3 regions of the Streptomyces sp. NPDC008001 genome follow, and region 3 is predicted to be linked to each of the others. Evidence: riboswitches for the same ligand, from Rfam matches in the RefSeq annotation. Region 3 holds a riboswitch; each other region holds the start of a gene.
The links. A riboswitch is a leader RNA that binds a small molecule or an ion and turns the genes downstream of it on or off. The one in region 3 is predicted to bind cobalamin.
Positions count from the first base shown of each region.

Region 1 (2,252 bases), on a different contig from region 3:
GTGGTGGTGTACGAGCGGGCGGCCGCGGGGCTGGAGGACCGGGGCGTCGGCCTGGCCGTCCACGAACGGCGGCACGCCGAGCTGGTGGCGGCCGGGCACCTCGACCCGGCCGTCCCCTGGGTGCGGCTGGCCTCGCGCCCCTGGATCGTCCGGGAGGGCGCGGACAGGGCCGGACGGAGGATCGGGACGCTGCCGTTCGGGTTCCGTTCGTACAACTGGGGGTCGCTCTGGCAGGGGTTGCGGGCGCGGATACCCTCCTCCGTCGCCTACGAGCGCGGGACGGCGGTCGAAGAGGTGCTGCCCGGGCCGGACGGGGCCGTGCTGCGCTTCGCCGGCGGCCGCGAGGAGCGGTTCGACCTCGTGGTCGGCGCCGACGGGTACCGCTCCGTCGTCCGGGCCGCAACCCGGGACGCGACGGTGCCCGGTTACGCCGGATACCTGGCGTGGCGCGGCGTGCTCCCGGAGGAGGAACTGCCCGGCCCGCCCGGCGCGTGGGCGCGCGACGAGGCGGCCACCGTCGCCTTCCCCGGCGGCCACATGATCGTCTACCGCATCCCGGGGCCGGGCGGCACCGGCACCGGCGCCAACTGGGTCTTCTACGCCGTGCCCGCCGACCCGGCCCACGGCCTGTCCCTGAAGGACGCGGCCGGCCTGCCGCCGGGCGAGGTGCCCGACGCGCTGACGGACCAGCACCGGGCCGTCGTCGACGCGCACTTCCCGCCGTACTGGCAGGAGGTCGTCCGGCGCACGCCCAAGGACGCCACCTACGTCCAGCCCGTCTACGACCTGTGCGTGCCGCACTACGGGGAAGGCCGGCTCGTGCTCGTCGGCGACGCGGCCGCCGTCGCCCGGCCGCACTCCGGGAGCGGGGCGGTCAAGGCGCTGCAGGACGCCGCGGTGCTGGAGCGCTGCCTGGCCTCCGCCGGGAGCTGGGCGGAGGCCGTGGCGGCCTACGACGCCGCGCGGTCGCCCGCCGGCCGCGCGGTGGTGGACCTCGGCCGCCGGCTCGGCCGGGCGCAGGTGCGGGCCACGCCCGTGTGGGCGGGCATGGACCAGGCCGCCCTGGAGGCCTGGTGGCAGGAGGCGTCCGAGGGCGAGGGCAGCTTCGGCGGCCGCGCGCTGGACGGCCCGCGGGAGGCCTGACCCCGGCCCGGCCGGGACGGCGCACCGTTCCCCAGGTCGTGCTCCCCCACCCCGCCCCCGGCAGCTGCAAACTCCTCGCAGCTGCGGAACCTTCGCGTCAAGGCCCCCCGAGCGTTACAGTGACCCGGCCGTGGTGTTCGGGAAGACCGGTGAAGGACCGTCGAGGTCCCAGTCCGGAGCGGCCCTCGCCACTGTGATCGGGGAGTGACCGTCCCGTTCCGCGCGCCGCCCCACGGCGCGCGGAGCCACTGGCCGCAGCCGGCTGCCGGGAAGGCGGGGACGGGCGCGAACGGACCCGTAAGCCAGGAGACCGGCCACGGCATCTCGCAAATGGTCCACGAGGTGCTGGAGCGTTCAACCCAAGATGTCCCGACCCACCGATTCTCCCGGCGGCCCCGCGGCCGCCTTCCACTGGCGCCGCCAGGACACCGTGCGGACCGCCGGCCTGCTGGCCGTCGTCGCCGCCCTGCACGTCGTCGCGTTCGGCGTGCTCTACCTGCTCGTCGCCCCCGGCCACTACACCGTCGGCTCCCAGGTCTACGGCGCCGGCCTCGGCGTCACCGCCTACACCCTCGGCATGCGGCACGCCTTCGACGCCGACCACATCGCCGCCATCGACAACACCACCCGCAAGCTGATGGCCGACGGCAAGCGCCCGGTGTCGGTCGGCTTCTGGTTCGCGCTCGGCCACTCCGGCGTCGTGGTCCTCCTGACGCTGCTGGTGGCGGGCGGCACCCGGCTCGCCGGGAAGCTGATGGACGAGGGGTCCACCACCCACCGGACGCTCGGCCTGGTCGGCACCACGGTCTCCGGCGGCTTCCTCTACCTCATCGCCGCGCTCAACCTCGTCGCCCTCGCCGGCATCATGCGCGTCTTCCGCGCGATGCGCGAGGGCCGCTACGACGAGGCCGAGCTGGAGCAGCACCTGGACTCGCGGGGCTTCATGAACCGCATCCTCGGCCGCTTCACCCGCTCCATCACCCGCCCCGGGCAGATGTTCCCGCTCGGCTTCCTCTTCGGCCTCGGCTTCGACACGGCCACCGAGGTCACGCTGATGGTGATGGCGGGGAGCGGCGCCGCCGCCGGCCTGCCCTGGTACGCGATCATGT
Region 1 covers NZ_JBIBIZ010000007.1:316,310-318,561, forward strand. Annotated here, with positions in the region: gene ACFZCD_RS20465 (FAD-dependent monooxygenase) at 1-1,143, shown strand, start outside; cobalamin riboswitch at 1,258-1,477, shown strand; gene ACFZCD_RS20470 (HoxN/HupN/NixA family nickel/cobalt transporter) at 1,508-2,252, shown strand, end outside.
Region 1: it holds a riboswitch for cobalamin, as region 3 does, so the genes downstream of both, ACFZCD_RS20470 (HoxN/HupN/NixA family nickel/cobalt transporter) here and metE (5-methyltetrahydropteroyltriglutamate--homocysteine S-methyltransferase) in region 3, are expected to answer to the same signal.

Region 2 (2,252 bases), on a different contig from region 3:
AGCCGGTGAAGGCCACCTTGTCGACGCCCGGGTGCCCGACCAGGTACTCGCTGACCTCCCGTTCCGCGGGCAGGATCGACAGCACTCCCTCCGGCAGGCCCGCCTCCGTGACGATCTCCGCCAGGAGGTACGCGTCCAGGGGCGTCTCCGGCGAGGGCTTGAGCACCACCGAGCAGCCGGTGAGCAGCGCGGGCGCGAGCTTGGCCGCGGTCACGAGCTGCGGGACGTTCCAGGGGACGACGGCCGCGACGACGCCGACGGGCTCGCGCCGCACCAGCAGCGGGCCGAGGGCGCCGGCCCGCCGCTCCTCGTAGGGCAGGTCGCGGGCGACGGCGATCGCGCAGTCCCAGACCATCATCGCGCCGAGGGCCTGCGCGAGGACGCTCCAGGAGTAGGGCGAGCCGTTCTGGGCGGAGACGACCCGGGCGATCTCCTCGTGCCGGGCGGCGATGCCGTCCTTGATGCGAGTGACGACTTCGATGCGCTCGGCCAGCGGCCGGTCGGCCCAGACGCCGGAGTCGAAGGCCGTACGGGCCGCGGCGACGGCCCGGTCGACGTCCTCGCGCGAGGCGTGCGGGACGCGGCCGATGACCTCCTCGGTGTGCGGGGAGACGACGTCGATGACGGCGCGGCCGGCCGGGTCGGCCATGACGCCGCCGATGAAGAGCTGCCCGTGCTCGATCAGCCCGTGACCGAGCGGCCCGTGCGCTTGCCCGGGCGTGGCCCCGCGCACGCCCTGGGGGGTGCCTCGGTTCACGTCCTGAGGAGTGGCCCGGGCCGGGTCCGGGTCCATGTGCTGAGCGGTGGCCTGGGGCGGGTCCTGGTTCAAGTCCTGGCTCATGTCCGGATGCCTCCCGCGCGTCCGCGGCGCCCTGCGCGCCGTATCTGACGCAGCATCAGACACTTAGCAGCTCGCGCGACGGCGGGCAACGGCCCGCAGGCACCGTAGGGCGGGGCCGCCGGACGGTTGATCTTCAGGCCGTCCGGCTAAAGTGTCCGTGACAACTTCATCCCGCCTCGGAACGGGGGAAGCCGGTGCAAATCCGGCGCTGACCCGCAACCGTGAGCACGGCCCGCCGCCCGGCGCCGCCGTACGAGCCGGACCACCCGGGCCAGGCGGCAGGCTTTCCGGAGCCGGTCGTGCCGCGTGGCGGTGCCGCCCGGTCCGCCGGCACCGCCGAGGTATGCGGAGCCGAGCCCGGTGCCACCGCGCGGAGCCCGCGGGGAGGCGGCCGTGCGCGGCCGGACGTCCCGTCCGCACACCCCGTCCGCCGGTCCCCGCAGTGACACCCACCGAGAGGCACGACGACCCCATGGCCCCCTCCCTCGCCGTCCACGCGCGCCGCGGCGCCGCGGTCCTGGCCGCTGCCGCCGTCCTGGGCGCGGCCGCGGCCCCCGCCGCCCTCGCCGACGGCTCCCCGTCCCCGGCACAGGGGCTCTACGGCACGGCGGACCCCAAGTTCGACGGCGTCTTCCGGCAGTCCCTGGCCCTCATGGCGCAGAGCGCCACGGGCGTCCTCCCGAACCGGCAGGCGGTCGACTGGCTCACGGGCCAGCAGTGCGCCGACGGCGGCTTCCCCGGCTACCGGGCGGACACGGGCAAGGCGTGCGACCCGAAGAAGGACGAGTTCACGGACGCGACCGCCGCGGCCGTGCAGGGCCTGGCCGCCGCCGGCGGGCGCGCGGACGCGGTCAGGAAGGGCCTGGACTGGCTCAAGGCGCACCGGAACGACAACGGCGGCTGGGGCTACCAGGCCGGCATCCCCAGCGACGCCAACTCCACCTCCATCGCCCTCGGCGCGTTCACCGCGGCCGGCCAGGACCCGGCCAAGGAGGCGGCCAAGGACGGCAAGAACCCCGTCGAGACGCTGCTGACCTTCCAGCTCGGCTGCGACGCGAAGGAGGGTGAGCGCGGCGCGTTCGCGTACCTGAAGGACGACAAGGGGCTGCGCGCCGACAACCTCGCCAGCGCCGCCGCCGCGCTCGCCACGCGCGGCAAGGGCTTCGTCGTCGAGCCCCTGAAGGAGGGCGCCGACCGGCCCGTCAAGGCGCTGGAGTGCTCCGGCGAGGACGACAAGTCCCGGCCGAAGGACGCCGCCGCGGCCGCCGAGGCCGTGGACGGCTACCTCGTGGCCGCCCTGGACAAGAACGGCGGCTATCTGCTGCCGTCCATGCCGGGCGCCCCCGCCAAGCCCGACCAGGGCAACACGGCCGACGCCGCTCTCGCGCTCGCCGCGGGCGGCCACCGCGCG
Region 2 covers NZ_JBIBIZ010000005.1:40,196-42,447, reverse strand. Annotated here, with positions in the region: gene ACFZCD_RS14345 (aldehyde dehydrogenase) at 1-649, opposite strand, end outside; cobalamin riboswitch at 988-1,130, shown strand; gene ACFZCD_RS14340 (prenyltransferase/squalene oxidase repeat-containing protein) at 1,284-2,252, shown strand, end outside.
Region 2: it holds a riboswitch for cobalamin, as region 3 does, so the genes downstream of both, ACFZCD_RS14340 (prenyltransferase/squalene oxidase repeat-containing protein) here and metE (5-methyltetrahydropteroyltriglutamate--homocysteine S-methyltransferase) in region 3, are expected to answer to the same signal.

Region 3 (2,252 bases):
GCCGCCAGGTCGTCCAGGTTGGCGGCGGCCGGGCCGGTGAAGTCGAGGGCGAGGCCCTCGACGGGGGCCTTGGCGAGCACGGGGAGCGCCTCGCCCAGCCGGTCGAAGTAGGACGCGACCAGCAGCTTCGGCCGGTCGGCGAGACCGCCCAGCTCGCGGTAGGCGCGGGCGGCGGCGTTCAGTTCGGCCGGGGAGCGGTCCTGCACCAGGGCGGGCTCGTCCAGCTGCACCCAGGCGGCGCCCGCGGCCCGCAGGTCGGCGAGGACCTCGGCGTACACCGGCAGCAGCCGGTCGAGGAGGGTGAGCGGCTCGAAGCCCGGATCGACGCCGGGCGCGGGCTTGGCCAGCAGCAGGTACGTGACGGGGCCGACCAGGACCGGACGCCCCGTCAGACCGAGGGCGAGGGCCTCCTTCAGCTCCGCGACCTGCTTGGCGGGGTCGGCGGTGAAGACCGTGCCGGGACCGAGTTCGGGGACCAGGTAGTGGTAGTTGGTGTCGAACCACTTGGTCATCTCCAGCGGCGCGACATCCTGTGTGCCACGGGCCATGGCGAAGTAGCCGTCGAGGGCACCGGCTTCGACGGCCGCGCGGTGCCGTGCGGGGATCGCACCGACCATCACACTGGTGTCCAGGACGTGGTCGTAGAGCGAGAAGTCGCCCGTGGGCACTTCCCGGATCCCGGCCTCTGCGAGCTGCTGCCAGTTGGTGCGGCGCAGCGCGGCGGCCGTGTCGCGCAGGGCACCGGCCGTGACGCGGCCCTTCCAGTACCCCTCGATCGCCTTCTTCAGTTCACGGTCCCGGCCCTGCCGGGGGTAGCCGTGGACGGTGGCCTGTGCTGCCGCGGCTGCGGACTTGCTGGTCACGGAACTCTCCTTCGCGAGTGTGCGTGCGTCCATGACCCCGGGACGGACGGAAGGCGCGAAGGGACGCCGGACCGGACGGGACACCACAGGGACGCGCAACGCGTGTGCGCCGCCGCCCGTGCCCGCCTGATGCGCGCCGACCCGCCCTCGAGGTCACCGGGATCTCCGTGCGCTCGGCAGCGCACGGGCAGTCGGCAGGTCTTCGGACTCGCGGGCACGCCACATGGCACCTACTGGCCGTCGCTTCCCGGACCCGGACGGGTCCAGTGCGTATGACGGCGGTCGTTCCCGCTCACCGCTGCGGGGCAGTCCCGGATTCCCACCGGGTTCCCTCTTGCGACGCGCCTGCCTGGCGAGCAGGGCGAACCGGCTGCACCGTCACTCTAGGACGCCGGGCACCGCCACGGACAGACCGGTTCGGATACCGGACTGTGGCGTGGGACACGGTGGACGTGCGCGAAGGAGCGTGCCTCAGGAGGCGGTTCGCGTCCCCAGCCGCAGCCGCAGTTCCATCTCGTGCTCGCCCGACACATGGCCGCGGTGCTCGGCGGCGAAGGCCCGTTCCAGCTCCTCCTTGACCTGGCGGACGGGATCGGCGGCGCCGAAGAGGTCGGCCGTGACCGTCCCCGAGAGGGGGACCCCGCCCGGCTGCTCCCCGCCGCCCTGCCGCGTCCGGGTGTCGACGGTCATGCACCAGATCATGGGGCCCGCGCCCGGGGCGCCCGGGCTGGTCTCGCTGCGCGGCGGCCCGGCTTCGGGGAACGCGGCCTCCAGAACGCCGAAGACGGCGCCCGCGTCCTGATGGCCGCAGTCCGTCAGATGCACGCTGACGTGGTCCGCACTCTCCCGGGCGTCCGTCACCTGCTCCTCCTTCATCGCCGTCATGGCCGTGCTCGGGGGCTGCCGCCGTGCGCGGGGAGGCCCTGCTCCGACCGTACGGCGCGCCCGGGTCCTCTGCCGCGGGCTGTGCGACCATACGGGCCAGGTGCCCCGATCTTGCGCGGAGATGCGCCACCGGCTCCGGCGCCCTCACCCGAACGGTGGAATGCGCCCAAAGTAATTGACTGATTACGCTTGGTGCGTGACCCTGTGGAGCCCCGCGCCGCCGCCGCCGCAGTCCGCGATGCGGACTGCGATCGCCGTGCTGGTCTCCGTCCTGCTGCTGTTCTCCGGAGGGACCGGCACGGTGTTCGCCCTGGGCACGGGGCCGGAAGAGAGCCCCGTGTCCGTGGAGTTCGCCACCGCCGACGACTGCGTCGCGGACACCCGGCCGCCCCGCATCCAGGCCTTTCCCGCCCGGCGCACCTGCGTTCCTTCCCCTCAGGACTCCGCGGGCTCAGGGTCCCCGCCGATTCCTCCCCGCCGGCTGTCGCCGCCGGCGGCCGAAGG
Region 3 covers NZ_JBIBIZ010000001.1:433,713-435,964, forward strand. Annotated here, with positions in the region: gene metE (5-methyltetrahydropteroyltriglutamate--homocysteine S-methyltransferase) at 1-863, opposite strand, end outside; cobalamin riboswitch at 1,039-1,249, opposite strand; gene ACFZCD_RS01920 (hypothetical protein) at 1,335-1,748, opposite strand; gene ACFZCD_RS01925 (hypothetical protein) at 1,945-2,252, shown strand, end outside.